DNA from 3 places in the Candidatus Cryptobacteroides sp. genome. Region 2 is predicted to be linked to each of the others. Evidence: riboswitches for the same ligand, from Rfam matches in the RefSeq annotation. Region 2 holds a riboswitch; each other region holds the start of a gene.
The links. A riboswitch is a leader RNA that binds a small molecule or an ion and turns the genes downstream of it on or off. The one in region 2 is predicted to bind S-adenosylmethionine.
Positions count from the first base shown of each region.

Region 1: it holds a riboswitch for S-adenosylmethionine, as region 2 does, so the genes downstream of both, AC06ND_RS04315 (hypothetical protein) here and AC06ND_RS02880 (hypothetical protein) in region 2, are expected to answer to the same signal.
Region 3: it holds a riboswitch for S-adenosylmethionine, as region 2 does, so the genes downstream of both, AC06ND_RS09820 (hypothetical protein) here and AC06ND_RS02880 (hypothetical protein) in region 2, are expected to answer to the same signal.

Region 1 covers NZ_JBAEER010000071.1:98-6,912, reverse strand. Annotated here, with positions in the region: gene AC06ND_RS04345 (hypothetical protein) at 1-675, opposite strand; gene AC06ND_RS04340 (CPBP family intramembrane glutamic endopeptidase) at 885-1,577, shown strand; gene AC06ND_RS04335 (hypothetical protein) at 1,684-2,502, shown strand; gene trhA (PAQR family membrane homeostasis protein TrhA) at 2,576-3,217, shown strand; gene AC06ND_RS04325 (hypothetical protein) at 3,283-3,462, shown strand; gene AC06ND_RS04320 (helix-turn-helix transcriptional regulator) at 3,472-4,371, opposite strand; SAM-I-IV-variant riboswitch at 4,570-4,669, shown strand; gene AC06ND_RS04315 (hypothetical protein) at 4,668-4,892, shown strand; gene AC06ND_RS04310 (hypothetical protein) at 4,914-5,213, shown strand; gene AC06ND_RS04305 (M15 family metallopeptidase) at 5,605-6,360, opposite strand.
Region 2 covers NZ_JBAEER010000045.1:231-7,454, reverse strand. Annotated here, with positions in the region: partial or broken gene AC06ND_RS02895 (UvrD-helicase domain-containing protein) at 1-255, opposite strand, end outside; gene AC06ND_RS02890 (PD-(D/E)XK nuclease family protein) at 252-2,831, opposite strand; gene AC06ND_RS02885 (hypothetical protein) at 2,882-3,403, opposite strand; SAM-I-IV-variant riboswitch at 3,634-3,733, shown strand; gene AC06ND_RS02880 (hypothetical protein) at 3,732-4,634, shown strand; gene AC06ND_RS02875 (DUF4268 domain-containing protein) at 4,824-5,771, shown strand; gene AC06ND_RS02870 (hypothetical protein) at 6,240-6,548, shown strand; partial or broken gene AC06ND_RS02865 (carboxypeptidase-like regulatory domain-containing protein) at 6,635-7,224, shown strand, end outside.
Region 3 covers NZ_JBAEER010000180.1:907-6,695, forward strand. Annotated here, with positions in the region: gene AC06ND_RS09805 (hypothetical protein) at 614-868, shown strand; gene AC06ND_RS09810 (RNA polymerase sigma factor) at 868-1,362, shown strand; gene AC06ND_RS09815 (hypothetical protein) at 1,372-1,833, opposite strand; SAM-I-IV-variant riboswitch at 2,167-2,266, shown strand; gene AC06ND_RS09820 (hypothetical protein) at 2,265-3,191, shown strand; gene AC06ND_RS09825 (hypothetical protein) at 3,205-3,759, opposite strand; partial or broken gene AC06ND_RS09830 (UvrD-helicase domain-containing protein) at 3,761-5,789, opposite strand, start outside.

The DNA of each region.
Region 1 (6,815 bases), on a different contig from region 2:
TTACTTTCCGAGGACAGGACGGACAGGGAGGCCGCTGTATCTTTTTATGCGTCCTCCTGTATATAGATCCAGTATCCGGTCTGCCCGGAGAACGAAGACTCTTGATGGGTAGTCTTCCTCCAATTCGGAGCTCCAATAGTAGGCCTTTACGTGGTAATCTCCGACTACACCTGGACTAGGAATGCCTTCTGCCGTACTTAACTCTCGGTATCCTGCTGCCGGCAGATAGATCTTGTTCCCGGAAGTGGGCCCGTAGATTGATTCGACGTAGAATCCTTTGACGGAGATTACTTTTTTCCCCCAGTCATAGACCTCCTCGGACTCGACGTCCATTGTCCATTTGTAGAAATTGGAGTTGGTGAGGATGGTACACTCCTCGATGGTCGGAAGGCGCCATTTGCCGCCCCACAGAGCCTGTGCGATGTCTTCGTCACCACCCTCGTAGGTGTCCATGGTATACTCGTCTTTCACCCATGGTTCGCCCCATGAGTAGTAGTCTCCATCCTCGAAGATGGAGCTTGCTCCAATGTTGGTGGTTGCCCATATACCTGCCTGGCCCATGTCTACATATCCATGGCCCTTGTGGCTCCTGTGGATGCCATCGTCATCTTTTGTGCAGGAAGAGAATATCAAGGCGACGGCTGTCGCGAGTATAGTCAGATAGTGTGCTTTCATGTTGTCTTTCTCCGAACTGTTCGATGCAAACTTACGAAAAACTATTGCAGCGGCAAAACATACCGCATTCCAGAACATATCGGATCCTGGTTAAATGCTTCGCAATCTTGGATTAGTACCACCTACAAATATATCGATTATCGTCTTCCGTGAGACAGAATCGTGCTCAGAAGTACCGTCAACCGCGAAATAGTAGTACCTTTGTGCCAATGAAGATGACATTGGGAAACATAACACAGGAGCGTAAGCGTACGCTGATAAGCATATCGGTATTCTATGTCATCGCCGTTGCCATCAGGGCCGCAGCGATGCAGATCAATCCACCTTCCACCATGGGATTCATGTTCCTGCTCAGGGGATGGGCGGAAGGCCTCGGCCCATGCATCGGTGCCCTGGTCGCGGTCATCCTGTTCGGACGAAAGTTCTTCTGCAGCATCAGCGGAAAGTCCCTGGTCAAGTCCGTGATATCCGTGGCAATCCCTTTCTGCATATGTGCCATATTGGACTGGAAACTCAGTTTCATGCTGCTGGGGTTCATATTCTACTCCTTCCTCGAAGAAGTCGGATGGAGAGGATATCTTCAAGGAGAGCTCGGCGATAAGTCGGAATTGGTGAGTTCGCTGATCATCGGTTCAATGTGGTTCTTCTGGCACCTCAGATTCCATCTCAGCCTCGGTTCCCTGATATTCCTGATGATCCTCGTGCTGGGGTCATGGGGCATTGGAAGGATCGCAAAGGACACCCACAGCCTGATGGCATGTGCATGCTTCCATACGCTGTACAATTTCTCCACCCATGGATTCTTCCAGTTCACTCCAGCCGTCATCTGCATTTACGTTGCCGTCGTAGTCTCATGGTTCGTCGTCTGGTACACGCCATGGACAAAGATTTTTCGCAGATGAAGATTGATGACGCCATGAGGTTACTGGTACCATGAATAATGGATGCGTGTTTTCGTGACTAATAAAAAATGACTAAATTTGCGCGATTCTTAAACCTACGACCTATATGAGCGTTTCACGCACGGAGAACCTAATATCCAGCCTCTCCTTCACATCAGCATATCATCACTGGAAACTCATCACCAGGACCATATTCCTTATCATGGTCATCGTTGACCATTTCATCTGCAGGGCACACGACGTAGACTACTTCTCGAACCAAGGCCTCCATACATCATTCTTCGCAATGGCCATCTGGGTGCTGTTCATGATGGAGATGGTACTGCGCCTGCTCCCATCAAAGCTGGAGTCAAACGGCTGCCAGAAGCAGTTTCCTAGCATGTACAAACCGGGAAAGGGAAGACCTATCGCCGGCACCGCAAAGAGCGGACGAAAGTTGACCGCCCTCGTTTGGCTGTTGATCAATCTTCCGTTCGCTCTGCTCTACTATTTCGGTGTCATCCGCCAGAGCGGACTCATGATCGTTGCAATGATCTATTCCGTCTGTGACATGATATGCATCCTCTATTTCTGCCCGTTCCAGACATGGATAATGAAAAACAGATGCTGCACGAACTGCTTCATCTACAATTGGGACTACGCAATGATGTTCACTCCGCTGATCCTTGTCCGGACATGGTTCAGCTGGAGCCTGATAGGCTTGGCGCTGTTTGTCGTGATGGTATGGGAATACAGGCTCTGGCGCTTCCCTGAACGCTTTTCTGCTGAAACTAACCTCAACCTCTCATGTGCGAACTGCACCGAAAAACTCTGCAAATCCAAGAAACAGTTGCAGAATTTCATCGTTAAACTAGAGAAGGATTACCGAATCAAGGACATACGCAAGCAGATTGGTATCGACAACCGCTACGATCGCGATGAATAGTTTCTGTCGACCGACCGTGCTTAAGAACACCTTTGAATAGCGTAAGGACATCGTAGATTAATTGAAGATAGCCATGGCATATACGAAGAATGAAGAAATAGCTAACTCGACGACACATGCGGCCGGCATACTGCTCGGCATCGTGGTCGGCACCATCTTCGTGGTGCGCTTCGCCGTCGGTGGAGACGCATGGGTGCGGTGGTCGGTTGCGCTCTACCTTTTCGGCATGTTGAGCTCCTACGTTGCCTCTACCGTGTACCATGCACTGCCGCAGGGGGACGCAAAGTCGCACCTCCGAAAGTGGGACCATTCTGCCATCTACTGGCACATAGCCGGAAGCTATTCTCCGATCACCCTGCTCGCTCTTCGCAGCGAAGGTGCATGGGGCATCACCCTTTTCTGCGTTATCTGGGGAGTGGCCATCGCCGGCACTATCCCGAGCTTCATCAAGCTCAAGAACCATAGCCACATCCAGACCGTCAGCTATGTGCTGCTCGGCCTTACCGGAGTGATTGCATTCGGCCCGCTGTGGAGAACCGCTGGTGCCGCTGCGTGCCTGTGGATCATCGCCGAGGGCGTCATGTACATCACCGGCGCGGTCTTCTACTCAATCTACAAGAAACCGTACATGCACACCGTCTTCCACGTCTTCGTGCTGCTCGGCACCATCTGCCACATCGCCGCCATCTGGGGCATATTCTTGCAGTATTGCTAGTATAAGTATCGTCAACGGCAAAATAGTCGTACCTTTGTGTGACGAGAAGCAAATTCACAATGGGAATGAAAAAGGCACCGAAGAAACTGCGCATAACGCTTGACGACTTCATGCTCGCTAACCGAAAGGCGGCGCGCGATGAGGAGATCAGGGCGCATGGACGTCCCGTTTCCTCTAGGACTGTCCTGCACAAGTCCCGCAAGGCCTATGACCGCAGGCAGAACAAGAAGATAGATTTCGAATGACCCTCTGGGCTACAGGCTCTCGATGAAGCGGGTGTAGCTGCGGACGTAGTCGGTGAGGGCGGGGGAGTCGACGATTCGAACGTCCGCAGCCAGGCCGATCACGAAGCGCCCGACCCCCTCCATCTGGGTCACGTCCGTCTCAAGCAGCCAGCGGTCGGGCGCGAGCTGCATGAGCTCGTATTCGGCGAGCGGAAACTCCTCGACCAGCAGATTGCGCGCCCTGCGGTTGAGCTCGATGCGTACATGGGTCTTCGTCGGACCGCTCATCCTGAAAATGTCCATCTCCGGCTTGCAGTGCTCCGGCTCGAACTCCCACCCATCCGGAAGGATCTCCACCGAGCCGATCCTCGAAATCTTGTACATCTTGTTGGAGCGGCTCACCATGTCGTATGCCCATACGCAGACGTACTCCGCCGTGAACTCGTACGGCTCAACGAGCACATCATGAACCCCCGAATTCGACGACTGGTAGTCCTTAAGGACGACGCGCTTGCCCTCGGAAATCGCCTCCTCGAGCGTCTGGATCGCGTATGCTACCTTCTTGTTGTCCGTGTACCGCTCGATCGCAGTCACGTCGTACACCGCCGAAAGCTTCTTGTAGAGGTTCGCCTTCATCCCGTTCGACTGGTCGAGCCCCTGAATCAGGTTCGTCAGCACCTTCGCCTCCTCCTCGGAAAAATACACGAGCTTCTCCAGGTCCTTCGACGCCTTCGGCATCTTCATCAGCCTGTAGATGTTCCCATGCACCTTCTCCACCACGAAGCCCGCGTCCTTGAAGGTGTCGATATATCGGTAGATGGTCCTGTACGAAGTGTCCATCTTCTCCGCGAGCTCATCGATGGTGAAGAGCACGCTGCCCGACATCAGTCTCATCAGGCGGAGCATACGCTCGATTTTCGGTTGGTCCATAGTGTCGCTAATTTTTATGGACACGAAGTTAGCAGAAAAATCGCAATATTTTTCTGCTTGTGACAAAACTTGTCAAAAATGCGGAATACATTTGCGCTGTCTTTCGATGGGAGACGTGAGATGAGAGGTGTACGGTGAAAGCCTGCGTCTGGAATCAAACGACGAGCGTTTTTTCGAGAGACATACGACGAGAAACTCGTAAAGCATCGCGAGCCCTCCAGGAGAGGCGCCAACCGAGCAGGGATGCCACGGTGGCAAAATGATGCGGATTATATAATGATCAAAAAACATCTATCATGGAAAACATCAATGAGGAGGAGGTATTCACCTTCAGACTGAACGAGGTCGAGACTAAAAGAGCGAAGGCCTTCTGCGCCCTGCACATGATGCACGTCGCGCACATGCCGGCCGGCGAAGCATTCTGCTTCAAATTCATCCCATCGCACATCGGAATCGTTGCGATCCTGCAGTGCATGACATGCAATGAGCACATCGACCTGACCGACTATGAACAGTTCTAGAACCTTTAAGACAACAAGACTATGACGATCTACAAGGACAATGCGCCAACTTCCAGGGAGATATGGCTGGAGGTGGAAGACGGAATGGTGAGGATGGTCCAGCAGGACCTCGGACCGGCTTGCCAGATCATGACCGGCGAGGACGAATATGAGAGGGAAGTGTCCTGCAAGCTAAAGGACCTCGAGACTGTGCTAAGGCTTAAGGGCGCAGCGGCGGTCCTGGACCAGCTCTCGAAGATGTTCCATAGCTCTGACTCGATCGACCGCTTCATGGTCTACCTTTCGCAAAACGGAATCAGGTACGACGTCTACTCTGACTAGCCCGCTTCGGCGGCGGGTTTATGCTTGTGCTGGATTGCTCGGAGGTAGGTTTTGCGTGCGGTGGAATGCTTCTGCGGTGGGTTTAGGCTTTCGCTGTCCTGATACGGCCGTGGGTTATGCTTGTGCTGTCACGAACGACAAAAATCGTCTTGTTTTTGTCGCTCGTGGCAGTGTTTTCGATGTTTCGGGCTGTTTTGGTGGCGCGAACTCCAAAAATCGAGTTGTTTTTGTCGTTCGTGCCAGTGTGGCAATGTTCAAATGACATACATGAAGATATGAGCGACAAACATTGAGTATCAGAGAAAGAACAGCTGATTCGTGACTGTAAAAAAGAGTGTGACCTCGTTAGTATTCAGGAACTTTCACAAGGAACAACTCAAGATCGTCAGTCTCATTTGATGCTTCCAATGGAAATTGGGAAATTGAAGTAAGTGTCCGGGAATGGCTCGTCTTTGAGGGTGAAGTGCCACCACTCGCACTCGTAAATCTTGAAGCCGTGTCGCACCATGGCTTCCTGGAGAATCATGCGGTTGCGGTACTGCTCCTCTGTGATGGGCCTATAGGCTCCAATCTCCTGTCCAGGCTGGACATCGGGATGTGACGCAATCCCAAAATAATCAAAGGTACAGCCCATGTCAACATCCTTTTGCAGCTTCATGTCGAAAAGGGTCAAATCAACGGTAGAGCCACGTGTGTGGCTGCTTTTCCTTGCCACATACTCCTGAGGCACCAGCACGGACTTGTCCAGCTCTGGGTAGAAGTACTCTTTCATGCGCACGTCATCAATATTCTCTGCCCATTCCATAAAGTAATCCACGGCACACTGAGGACGGTATGCATCATAAATCTTCAGAAGGTAGCCCTGTTCCTTGAGTTCGTCACTTACCACCTTTAGGGAATCTGCTGCTTGACGGGAAAGGATTGCCACCGGTTCCAGATAGCCTGGAATACGGTCACCTATGAAATTGAAGGTGCTGTAGTAGCGGATTTCCAAAATCACATCCGGAATATGTTCGCCGATCAGTACGAACTGTGAACTGTCCATTTCCGGAGCCTTCTGCGACGTGTTGTGGATACACGAGGAGGTGACGAGGAGCGCCGAAACAACGGCAGAAATTATCGAGAGTATACTTTTCATTTTGCTCATTGCCATTAATTTGAACTACTAATATACAACAATTATCCCTGACGAAGTTGTCAATTGATAATTTTTCACATCTCTTATCAAGGTCGCAAAGAACGAGCGTCGGCCTTTCGACTGGGAACAGATTGACGACGTGACTTTCCAATCAGCATTGAAGCGGGAGATGGATTGTCAATCCATAAGTGGGTTATGCTTGCGCTGGCCTGCTCGGAGGTAGGTTTTGCGTGCGGTGGATTGCTTCCGCGGTGGGTTTATACTTGTGCTGTCACGAACTCCAAAAATCGGCTGTTTTTTGGCGTTCGTGGCAGTGTTTTCGATGTTTTGGACTGTTTTGGTGGCGCGAACTCCAAGAATTGGCTGTTTTTTGTCGTTCGTGCCAAGCTATTCTAGGTTTTATGCTGTTTCCCTGCTGCGAACTCAAAGTTTCGTTTATTTGTAAGCGCCTCCGCGGGGACGTC
Region 2 (7,224 bases):
ATACCTCAGAGCCACGGAGTGTACGGTACCTATCGTCGCAGAATCCAGCCCCGCTGCCTTGTCAAAGCAATCCGCCTTGACGAGCGCATCGTACACCTTCTGGCGGAACTCGGATGCCGCGAGCTCTGTGAAGGTGGTGAGAATAACCTCCGACGGCTTGCAATCACCGTTCGATATGAGCCTGACCAGCTCGGAAGTCAGAGTGAAGGTCTTTCCGGAACCGGCTCCGGCGTTTATGTAATGTATGTTTCTCATTTGCACCTGCCCTTTAATACGTAGTTCTTAGCACCATAAGCCTCGGCCTTGATCCCGTCGTCCAGCCAGTCTCCGTCGAGAGGATAGAGCTGCTCGCGATCCATCGCTTCTATATATTCCATGTCTGTCTCGCTCATCGGCTGCAGCTCACCGTTCTCCAACACTCCGCGCTCTATCTGTCCCTTGCGGAAGCAATACGAGTGCACAGCCTCAGCGTATACATCAACGCGACTCGGAATCGGATTATAGTCGCAAGACTTTCGGTCCCATGACTGGAAATAATCGTTGTTCGTCTCCAGCTTGTACTGAGGAATGACATAGTATGCTGCGCCGAGCACCCGGCGGTCAGGATATGCTGCCGTGAGAGCTTCGGCATAGAGTACAAGCTGAAGGTCGGTCTGCTTGCTGACTTTCTCCTTGTAGCGGCGGGACTCGCTCCACTTGAGGTCGATGATCACGAAATCTCCGTTCTCGTCCTTGAGCAGCAGGTCGATTCTCGCATTGAAATGTCCGATTGACTTACCTCCGACAGGCGGAAGCACCACGTCGAGCGGCACTTCATCTCCGACGACGGTGAGATTATGTTCGAGTATCATCTTCAGCAGAGTCGTGACGCTCTGGACCAGCTTGAGCTTGAATGATCCGTACTGCATCTTATCGTTGTAAAGAAGCTGACCGATCTCGCGGCAGTAAGAGTCGATGATCCCTTCGATATCCGAAGTATGCAACTCCTTGATTCGACCGTCGCGAAGTCGTCTCGCACATTCTCCGATCACTGCGTGGGCAACATTTCCCTTGATGATAGCGAGATCTGCGACCTGCCCGAGATCAGCCTCCTTGAGACCGACGATGTAGTCAAGGACATAGTCGATAGGACGCTGTATCATTGTGTCCACGCTCGAGTAGCTTTCTCCGTTCTCTCTCTCCGGAACGACGATGCTTTCTCGGAGATTGATCTCGACGTCGGGCTCTGACAACGGACGCACCGCTCTCGTCTCGCCACGCGGCATTGTCGGGTCAGTGATTTCCTCATACGGGATATTCCTGGCCTTGATCTCGGTGACCACAGGATGCTCGTCGCACCTTGAACCATAAGCCTTCTGCGAAATGACAAGGACTATCTCTTCTGTGACAAGTCCGAGGGAAATCCTCATCGTGATGCTCGCCGCCTTAGCGAAGTCCTCCTCGTCAACAGGGTTCACTCCATTGGAACGAAGCCATGAAATCTCTGCATTGGAGAGGAAATAGAGTGGGTATTTCTGCTTGAGTGATGCATTGCAGTCCAACCATACGAGTTTCCTCGGACCTTCGACTATGGATTTCGGATCAGCCACGATGTCGAGGGAACCGACCTGCGCTCTTTCAGCGCTGAAACTGCACGATCCGTACAACCCGTCGATCCATTTCTTCAGGCTCTCGACTGAGACATCTTCGTCGGATTCTCCGAGTACGACACCCATGACGTCAGACATCTGCGCAAGTGCCAGGAGCTGTTCTGCGATGTCGCCGTTTTCCCCGGTCTCCCTGATATGCAGAGCATATTTTGATGCCCATGTGCCAAGGTGTTCCGCGTACCGAAGAAGATCTTCTCGAGATATCGTGTCGCCACATTTCCCCACGAGCCTCAGCTCCGGACACGGTTCATCTGTCGCAGAGAGGATATCATCCCATCCTTTGCCCATTCCGCCTGTGCTGAGAAGATGCTTGAGAAGCTGTCTCCTCAGACCATAGCGAACCGGACTGAATGGAACCTGCAGGTAGCTGATCAGAGTCCTGATGTCAACATCCTTGCGGAAAAGACCGAAACCGAGCTTGAACAACTGCAAGGTGAGCGGATTGCTTTCTGAATAGTCAGCGTTTGCCAGCGGAAGGTCATGCGCACGGAACACATCGTTGAGAGCCTTGTTGTCGGCATTGGATATAAGAAGACCATCTTCAGGCTCGATTCCAGCAGCATAGCGATACGCGTCCACGCGGTTCCTTACTTGGAGAACGCTGATACCAGCCTGAAGCTCCAGACGCGCCGTCTCTGTCGCATCTGCGAATGAAAGGGTAGCTCCGCTCTTCTCGAGTACGTCCACTACCATCTTGTCCAAGGATTCGCGCGGAACCCTTACCTCGATCGTCGTACCCGAAAGATAGCCGCTTTCTGTGAGCAGGTCATGCCACCTGTCCGCAGAGCCCTTTACGTCGAAATATGGTTCGATCGCAGAAAGGTCGTTGAACTTGTAAGCCATAGGCAAGGACTTGTTGCAGACGGATGCGTTCCAACCGCTCATCACGAGCGCGTCCCTCCACCTGAGAAGCTCTCCAGCTACGCTAAGGTCGTCCTTCTCGAAGGACTTTGCGTAGAAAGGATCATGGGTGCCAGGTTTCTCGAGCACATTCCTGATTGCGCGGTAATATGCGATCAGCCTGTTGAAAGGGGAGACCTCGGAGTGGGTCATACCTGCTCGAAGCTCGAGCTCGGAAAGAAGACCCTTCATTCCGACGACACGGTATCTGCACACGATGTCGCTTTCCGGGCGGCTGTATGTGGCCTGGTCAAAAAATGGACTGAATACTATCTTGTTCATGCAAAGCATTTTTCAAATATAGCAAATTATCCTCGTCGTTTCATCTTACCCTACAATAACTCCAACTGGAGAGTGAATCGCCACTCACACATCTTGCCGTCGGGGTCTGGAACTCTGAATCCCTTCTCATCAAGGGAGAACAACTCTCCTCTGTCGATACTGCCTCCATACACTCTGAACGTCATTGAGTCATGGGAGTTGTGTCTCCAAACGTGGACCTTATGTGGAAGTCTCACGACATAAGGGAAGACACCATCGTAGAACCAGTACAACGGCTTAATAGAATCGGGCCTCTTCTGGTCATCCTCTATCCGGAATTTGATCGGCTTCACGAACAGGCAGTCGTTCTTTTCGTGCTCATCACACTCGTTCCAGTCAACGAAGAAAGGAGCACTTGCAGCCGTAAAAGTACACTCAATTGTTCTTAGTCCTCTCATGAGCTCCTCAAACTTCTTGCTGTTTACAACGCAGGAATAATCATTCCATCTGTTTCCTCTGCGACCTGTCTTCTCAACAGAGATACATATCTCGGCCCTTCTGCCCAGAATGTCAAAATCAAAACTCTTGTACATAATTCATCATTTTGTTTAGATCCAGATCTCCCTGGATGTTTCAAAGTTGTCTTTGTAAATAGTTTTCGTCAGAAGTCTTAATGATAACGATACAAAGAAACATGTCTGTTTTGACAGGTTATGACATAAACATAAAAAGTCTTACTTTATTTTGTATTTGTGTCAAGACTTGTCAAAATTGAGTTGTTTCTTTGCAGTGTTACGATGAGTGACCTTTAGGCAAGAAACTCGTAAAGCATCGCGAGTCCTCCAGGAGAGGCGCCAACCGAGCAGGGATGCCACGGTGGCAAAATGATGCGGATTATATAATGATCAAAAAACATCTGTCATGAAACCGACAAGGAACCGGTATTACTGCAGAGCATGCGGTAGAAAGAAAATTCTTTTTTCATCTGAGAAGAAAGCTCAAGACTTTCTTCGCTTCAACACAGAAGACATGGACCAGACCCGAAAGAACATGCCTGTTCGCAGCTACTATTGCAATGTGTGCTTCGGGTGGCATGTCACCCACTATGACGATCCTGAGTTCTTCAGCAATTACAAATCTCCAGCAGAAGTGGCGATCGACACCCATATGAGCCTTCAGCAGAATCGTGCGAAACAGAGAGATAAAACCGGCATGCAGAGATGGGAAATCAAACTGAACGAAAAGATTGCCAACAGCAGTTTCCCAGACGACGTTCTGGCATGCCTTGCTGCAGCAAAGGAATATAAGCAACGCAAAGACCTCCTTGAACGGTCGTTCACGGTGATGTGCGATGGCATGCGCAGACAGCTGGAGAGCGGCGAGGTGACTGACCTGTTCATGCAGAGAGTCAAGAAGCTGAAGACGAAGCTGCGTATTGCGCTGAGTACGTTAGGTGGAGATGACCACCTTTACGAGAACGTGGAGATCTTGTATTACGATCTACAGGTTGCTTTCCAGGACCATGGAATCGTGCTCACTACTCCGCCGTCGGAGAAAGAGACCGCTGAGAGGCATCGGAATAGGGAGATGAAAAGGATTAAGAATCTGGAGCAAAAGCTCAGAAGAGTCTCGTCTTTAATCTCGTGCATCCAATTCAGCATCGAATCCGGAAGTCAATTACTCGCAAAGAACGAGATCGCTGATGCAACCAAGAATCTGTACAAACTTGCCAACTTCGAGTATGTCCGAGGACCCTTGATCGAGCAGGTCGACCGGCTGATAGCAGCTAAGGTGATGTATGAGGAGAAGTTTGGGGAATGTTAGATGACTTACTGGCATAAAGTTACAAAATGCTAGAACTGATTTTGTTATTGTTTTATTTCTAAAAGGGAGTAAGATGTCGTCAAAATTCAACGTTTCAAATGAATCGAAATCTATACTTGTTATTGGCGAAATTTTAAGGCTGAGTCACATTAAAAATTTTTCCTATATTTGTTTTCAAATCAGCGGTTTATGGAATCAAATAGAATTGAAAAAATCACTAGGGTGTCAGTGAGGAATCACTTTAAATACGAAGCACAAAATTTTACCCCTTGGTTAGCTGAAAATTTGGACTATTTATCGGATGAAATTAAGGTTCGTCTATGTAATCCTCAGACAGAACAGACATCAGAGAATTTCCGAGTTGATATCCAGTGTGAACTCGAAGATGGAGCTCCCGTCGTTATAGAGAATCAATTTGGTGATAGTAACCATGACCATCTCGGTAAGATAATAACATATAGAACCGCTTTTGATGCAAAGGTTGCCATCTGGATAGTTGAGAAAGCAAGACAGGAACACATTGATGCTTGTGATTGGCTGAACCAAACAGATACAGGTTGTGATTTCTACCTTATAGAAATGACCTTGATACGTATTGGCGAGTCTTCGTTGGCGCCTATGTTTACAGTAAAGTCTAAGCCTTCATATGTGGCAAAAGAAAAGGGTGAGATAAAGAAAGAGGAGGCTAAACGTTTTCATATGAGATTCTCTTTCTGGGAATCGCTTCTGAATACCTTCAAAGAGGATAGGGGATTATCCGCTTTCAAGAATATATCTCCGACCAAGGATACCTTTATTGCGGCAGGATCTGGTGTTGGGGGACTTCAGTGGACAATCTGGCTAAACAAGGATAAGGTAAGGTGTGAATTACGTATTGATAAGGGTAAAGAATGCGATGAAGAGAATTTGTCAATTTTCAATAAGCTTAAAGAACATAAACAATCAGTCGATGCGTCTTATGGTCCAGGTCTAAATTGGGATGAGATGATAGGATATCGTGTGTGCTCGATAAGGACAGAAATAGAAGGAGGTTGGAATAATCCAGAAAACCAGTGGCCAGATATTATTGCCAATGTCGCAGATGCCATGAGGAAGATGATCGCTTCTCTTCATCCTGTAATTAGAACATTAAAATAATGCGGATTTTTTAGAATATCCGGGGGCGTCAGCTGAACTGTGTCAAGGCTGTTTGCTTATGTTAAAATTTTACTGCTCATGAAAAACTTCTCGGGGGTTTGCCCTGAGAGCGTTCTTCAATAATTATGTTCCGTTAGATCTTCAATTCCAGACATTTTTACTGGTTCGCTAAATGGGAATTTACTGCTTATCTATTTTTTCCAATAGTCTCCTTACACCTAATGTTGCAGCCACTATCAGAAGTATGATAGGCAATGGTAATCCTCTTTTATCGCTTCCTATTAGACATGACATCAATAGTAATATCAGAGAAACCGAATATATAATTAATATTATCGCTTTCTTTTTCACCTGTCGGTCAAATTGCAATTTGCAAAAGTCATTCTTATGAAGTCATTAAGCATTAAACATTTGACTATGATACCCATCCTTCCAACTATCCTGATTCTGGCCGGCGTCATTCTGTTTATGTTGACCTACTGGCCTTCAGGCATCACCGTTGACAATGACAACAACATCAACCTTAGCGTCGTCCTCGGCAAGGGGAACAAGATACCCGCAGACGAGATCACGGTGTCGGAAGTCCCAGAAGGGCTTCTCTCTCACCTGATCAGGACAAACGGCATGAGTCTCGGCAAGATTAACTACGGCAAATTCAAGAATACCAGGAGCGGACAGAAGATGTTCCTTTATCTCACAGGTAAGAAGGATAAAGTCTGCTTTGAATATGATGGAGTTTTGTATGTTGTAGATGATTGGAGAGCTACCTCCGAGTAAATTCCCATTTAAAAACCATCTATACGTGGTTTACGGAATGCTTACCACCCATTAATTTTGTACATACTTCGAATATGTTTGAAAATATGCATAAGCTATTGTATTCATTTCTGCTCCTTCTGTTTTCTGCGGTGTCTCTAAACGCACAGGTTGTCGTTGACCTCAGCAGCTACAATAGAAACAGGAATATTGACCTCAGGATGTCGCTCCAGGATGCCAAGACAAAAGAGCCTATCAGTTATGCAACTGTCTATCTCGTACCTCAGAACGACACGACCATAACAAACTTTGCTATTTCGAATGAAAAAGGAGAAGTTGAAATCAAGGATGTGATCTCCGGATGGTACCAGGTCAATGCGGAGATGATTGGATACAAACCGTATCAGAAAGTCCACAACCTTAATAGCCAGAATAATTTGGGAACAATTGAGCTCGAAGAGAATCCCGAATATATTGACGCTGCATCCATCACAGCCATCGGAAATGCAATAACTGTCCAGGGCGACACTCTTGTATATAATGCTTCTTCGTTTAGAGTTGGTGAAAACGCAATGCTGGAAGACCTGCTGAAGAAGATGCCTGGTATGGAAGTCGGTTCAGATGGGACTGTCATGGTCAATGGCGAACAGGTGGACAAAATCACAATTGGAGGAAAGACATTCTTCTTCAATGACCC
Region 3 (5,789 bases), on a different contig from region 2:
GTTCGCGCTGTGGTTAAGGAATAAGCGATGAATACGATCAGATGGTTTTATTAATGCGCACTGAGAGGTGCGCATTTTTTTAATACACAGGACTTCCACAAGGATTAGTAGGCATAGTGCTTTTGTAAGTCTCACTGTATCAACGGTTGCTCATGGCACGAGCGACAAAAAATGCGTTGTTTTTGTCGCTCGCGGCGGGTATTTCGAGGTTTTGAGCTGTTTTGGTGGCGCGAACTCCAAAAATCGGCGGTTTTTTGCGCTCGTGGCAAACTATTCTAGGTTTTATGCTGTTTCCCTGCTGCGAACTCAACTTTTTCGCTGATTTTTTGAGTTCGCGGACGCATTTGTACTTTTTTGGCGTGTTTTGGTGCTGTGAACTCAACTTTTCGTCTGTTTTTTTGAGTTCGCGGCCTGGGGTAACCTGGATCAGAAAAGTGAACAATTAATCTAGCGATACTTTGACAAAAGTTGTCAAATCGCAACAGTACTTTCGCAAATGTAATAGGGGGGAAGAAGAAAATTTGAGAATTGTAGACAATATTTCGAGTTCTCGTTCGTTATCTATTCAGAACCCTTTAACAAAGAGATTATGGAAAGAAAAAAGAAATCGACTATGGAAAAGATCGGAGTAGTCGTCGTATATCTGATTGGATTTGCGTTTGTGTCTACAGTTATATGGCTGGTTTGGAACTGGGTGGTTCCAGGAGTGACAGGCTGGGGACGTATCAGCTGGCTCCAGGCCTTTGGAATCAAAGTACTTGCGGATATTATTGCTTCGAAGGTTTCTGGAGACTTTGAACTCGATGATGATGAAGATTACGAAAAGCCATTCTCGGTGTCACTGAATATTAGGCAGGATGAGCTCTGATGAATAGGATCGATCGTCATAAACGTCTGGAACTATGTCTTAGCGTGCATGGGAGAAAGCTATTCTCTTATGTCGCTAAGCGTATGCCCACGGCAGACGCCGAAGACATCGTTCAGGAAGTCTGCCTGAAGTTCCTCACGAATGAGAAAACTGCCCCTCAGAATATTCCAGCATGGATTTTCAAGGCAGCTAAGAACCTTATCATCGACCGTAGCCGCAAGAAGAGGGAAGAACTCCTGGAAGACCGAAGTATCCCTTACGACGCACTTGACGAGAAGGCAGACATCCTCAAGAAACTGAACATAAAGGAACTTCGCGAAAGGATAAGACAGGCGATAGCCTCACTCCCGGAAGATCAGAAGTTCGTGTTCATCGAAACCGAGATTAATGGCAAAAGCATCAAGGAGATCGCCCAGGAGACCGGCATCAATCCCAACACCTTGTTGTCCAGAAAGCATAAGGCAGTGCTTACGCTGAGGGAGAAATTGGCTTAAATTATATCATCATTTATGAACAGTACCCTGGAATTCTGCATAGATGTTCTGACCTCTGACAAAAAGATCTGCGGAATCCGGGTCTGAATATGAAAGAGAGATTCTATATTTCTGGATACCATCATGGACAGAGAAGTACACGGTATGGACTCCTTTCCTGTCTTTGGTCGTAACGGAGACAGGCTCATCCTTGAATACAAGTCCATAGGATACGCTAGAGTCCAGCAGGTGGTATTCTTCCGAACAGAACAGCGGGATGTAAGCGTCAAGCTTTCCGTCGTTGATGCTGATGGAATATCCGTCAGGCATCTGAACCAGCATTCCATCATTGAACATCCTCTCGACGTTAAATACAAATTCATCAGAAGCATTCGACGATGTCTTCTTTGGCGCTGATTGGGCATACGCACTGGTGAGGGAAGTCAAAAGCAATGCGCAGATAACGCAAATTGTCATCGAAGTTCTTTTCATGGTAAGATTGTTTTTGAGAGCGTGAATTATATTTTGAAGTGCGACGCACTTCAAAATTAAACATTAGTTTACAATGTTCAATAGAAGTCAGGTAAACGAGCGACAAAAATCGCTTTGTTTTTGTCGCTCGCGGCGGAGGGGAGCGGAGGGGGAATGTTATCTTTTGTCGGTGGCATTCTGTTGGCCCGGGCTACCGGAAAAAATCATCTTTTTTATATGTGTGTCAAGAGTTGTCAAAAAGGTGAGGTAGATTTGTCTTGTGTTTCGGTGGGAGATATGAGGTGGGAGATATGAGATGAGAGACATAAGGTGAGAGACATAAGGCAAGAACTCGTAAAGCATCGCGAGCCCTCCAGGAGAGGGGCCAACCGAGCAGAGAAGCCACGGTGGCAAAATGATGCGGATTATATAACGATCAAAAAACATCAGTCATGAAGACTTTCATTCTCAAGTGGAGACCTAGAATCTCCAACTACAAGTTCAGCGATTTCAGCTACAACCTTCAGAACATCGACTATCTTGAATTCAATTGGCAAGTGGACGAATACGAGAAGGCGAAAGCCGGCGACCGATTCTATATGCTTGTCACTGGTACGAAAAGGGAAGGTGTCGTGATGAAAGGTTACTTCATCTCGGATCCTTATGAGGATGCCGATTGGGCAGGCGGAGATCGTGCCGTCCACTATATGAGGATGGACGTACAGGTAATGATCGATCCCCGTAGATGCCCGATTTTGTTGACATCAGAACTGTCGGACGCTATGCCGGAGTTCGACTGGAATCATTGTCGTTGCGGAAGTGAACTGCCGGAGGAATACATAGATGTCATGGAGTCTATGTGGGATGAGTATTTCGAAAACAATGAGGACATCTTTGACTGGAAGATCGCAAATCACAGATTTATTCCTTTTACAATCGATGATGCTTGGCTGATCGCTAATGATGTTCATGAGGACCAGGTGGACATGTATGGGAACTCTGTCTTCGAACATGTGTATAAAACCGGCTTCAGGGGAAACAATAGGGAAGAGAAGATATGCGGATTCCTGCACGAATTCCTTGACTGTGACGGCTACTCAGTCGAAGATCTGATTGAAGCGCATTGTCCGGAACGCATCATAAAGACGTTAGAACTCTTGAAGTATGATAAGGACATGCCGTATATGGACTACATAAGGAAAATATGCGAGTCCGGAAACAAGACTGCCATAGCAGTGAAATGCAATGACCTTGATGAAACCCTCTCGTTAGACAAGGCTGCGGGAAATCTCGAGCAGATGCGGATGCATGCAGAAGCTATTCGGATGTTAGTTCCCTATAAATTGTCCTTGATGCCTGCCCGATCTAGTAGGCGCTAGGAGCAGTAAAGATTTACGACTCTGAGTCCTCCTCGCGCTTGTCCATGTAGTCCTCGGGAAGGTAATCGTCATTCGCGGCATCCACGATTTCGTCCCATTCATAACCTTGATCGAATGCGTCGAAATCCTTGTCCTGAGCGTAATACTGTTCCATGTCCTCCATCCTCGCGCGGATAGCGTCATTGGTGTCAAACATTCTCCTGTGGGTATAGTGCGCACCGGTGGTGCTTCTCGAGCGTCCCGATCCGGACGACCTAGAAACACCGAGGCCATGAGATGACCTGCTCGAAGAGCCGCCCATCACCGAATCATATTTCTTCTGCCATGGATCCTTGGGAAGATTCCTGCCTCCGCTCTTCGGAGGGAAAGACCGATTCCTGCCGATGAACGGATTTCTCGGTCCCGTACGTCTCTTGCTCCATGGATCCTGGTGCCCTCTGATAGGCTTTGAGACGAATGGATTGTATCCATCCGTCCTGAAGAGCCCCTTGAAGTGACGACCTCCTCTTCCTGTCCCTCCGAAGAAGACCAGACCAAAGAATGCTAATATGCTCGACAATATACCCATCTTATTCTGCCGTCTTTATTTCAGTCAGTTCGCCCTGGAGAACATAGTAGAGATATGTGCCGAGGACGGTGTACCCCAGCTCTTCCATTGCTTTTCGATACAGATGGAGCTGAGACCCGTAATCCGTGCTCGCATGTGAGTTCTTGAAGTCGATAATGACACATCGCCTGTCTGGAAGCGCCCATACGTAGTCAATCTCTCCGATTACGGTCTGTCCGCTGGCCATTCTCTGCGAATATGAGAGCTCATGGAACTCCTCGACAGGCTCACCGAAGGTGCTCTTCAAATGGCGGTGCAGTGCCTTGAACGAAGCATCCAGCGACTTCGGCGAGACAAGCACATCCTGAAGTCCGAAGTTCCGGATCAGCCTTGCCGCCTTCCCGGTTCCATCGACGCCCGGAGCGCATACCGCAAAGAAATTGTGTACACATGTTCCAAGCGTCTGAGGGTCGTATGAACCTTCCAAGGGAATCTCATCTGCAATCTTGACGCATTCTCCCTTCTCTGACGATACATGGACGGAGAGACTCGACGGACTGACATACTTGTTCTTCCTCTCGGTGTGATCGACAGCCGGACGGTACCATGTCGCATATTCCTCATCGGAAACATACTTCTCATCTCCGAGCCCATAGATCTCAATCACGCGGGACTCCGGCACAGAAGAATCCCATATATGGACATAGGACCCGTGCACGAGCGACTTCAGATCAGCAGGATTGAGCCCACTCTCGGTGAGCCAGTGGAACTTGTCCTTCATGAACGATAGCGTGACGATATAGTCCCTCGCACGCGTGAAACCCACATACAGCAGACGCTTGTTCTCCTCCCTGCATTCCTCGACATAATCTCCATACGCGCTCGCAACAGTTGGAATCTCCATCACGAAATCAGGCACGCCATTCCTGTCGGTTGGGCGGAAATCCGGGATGTACCTCAGGAACGTTCCTCTGGCAGTCCTGTCAATATTCAGATTGTAGATGAAACGAGGCTTGAGGTGGTTGTCGGCAAGCTGATGCTTCTTCAGATCCATAAGGATCACCATCCTCCACTCAAGACCCTTGGAGCCGTGATAAGTGAGGACCTTGATTCCGTCGTCCGTATTGCTTGGCTTCGGCGGCATCTCGAGGGACGAAACATAGGTGATATAACCCTGGATAGAAGAACCGATACCGAGCTGGATACAGTGGTTGTCATATTCTCTGGCCATAGCCTGAAGGACGTCGAGGTTAGCCTGACGGTTATTGTTGTCACCCCATCGTGAACAGAGCCCCCTGATGTCAAGCTCATCGATGATAGTATCGACGATGTCTGGCACGCCCTGATGCTTGACCCTCTCTGTTATCTCCATCAACCTGCTCTCATCGAAGTCCTGGAGTATCTTCTCCTTGTCGAGAATAATCTCCTCAAGCGAAGTGTCATCGATCAGCATAGAAAGGACGGCCTTCGTATGATCATCCTTCATCAGCATATACCTCAGAACTGCGAATACAAGCTGGGTCTCTGCCTTATATACGATGAAAGCCTCAGGTGAGGAAACCGGGAGACCGTACGACTTGAGCCATCCGGCGACTTCCGCCACTTCGTCGTTACCGCGACAGAGAATGGCGATATCTCGCGGCCTGAGGTCGGTCTTGGCAAGGACATCGATGATCTTCTGCGAAAGCGTTTCCTTGGTTATATTGTCGGCGCAGTTCCAATGCTGAATAGGGTTGGCTACGACGGCGTTGTTCCCGTCGGGGGCATGCTTCAGCTCCGGATCCGGATAACGCTCTGAATCCGTGAAAAGCATCCTTGCAATGCTGCTGTCGAACTCCACGATCTTCTCGGATGACCTCCACGAATAGGGTAGACTCTCGTATTCGAAACCCTCTCCACCGGTCCTGATCTTGGATGTGATATCCATCACGACCTCCGGCACGCTTCCGCGGAATCCGTATATCGACTGCTTCGGATCGCCTACCCAGAAAGACTGCTCAACGAGCTCGGAAAGACGCTTGAAGATTTCGATCTGAATCGAGTTCGAGTCC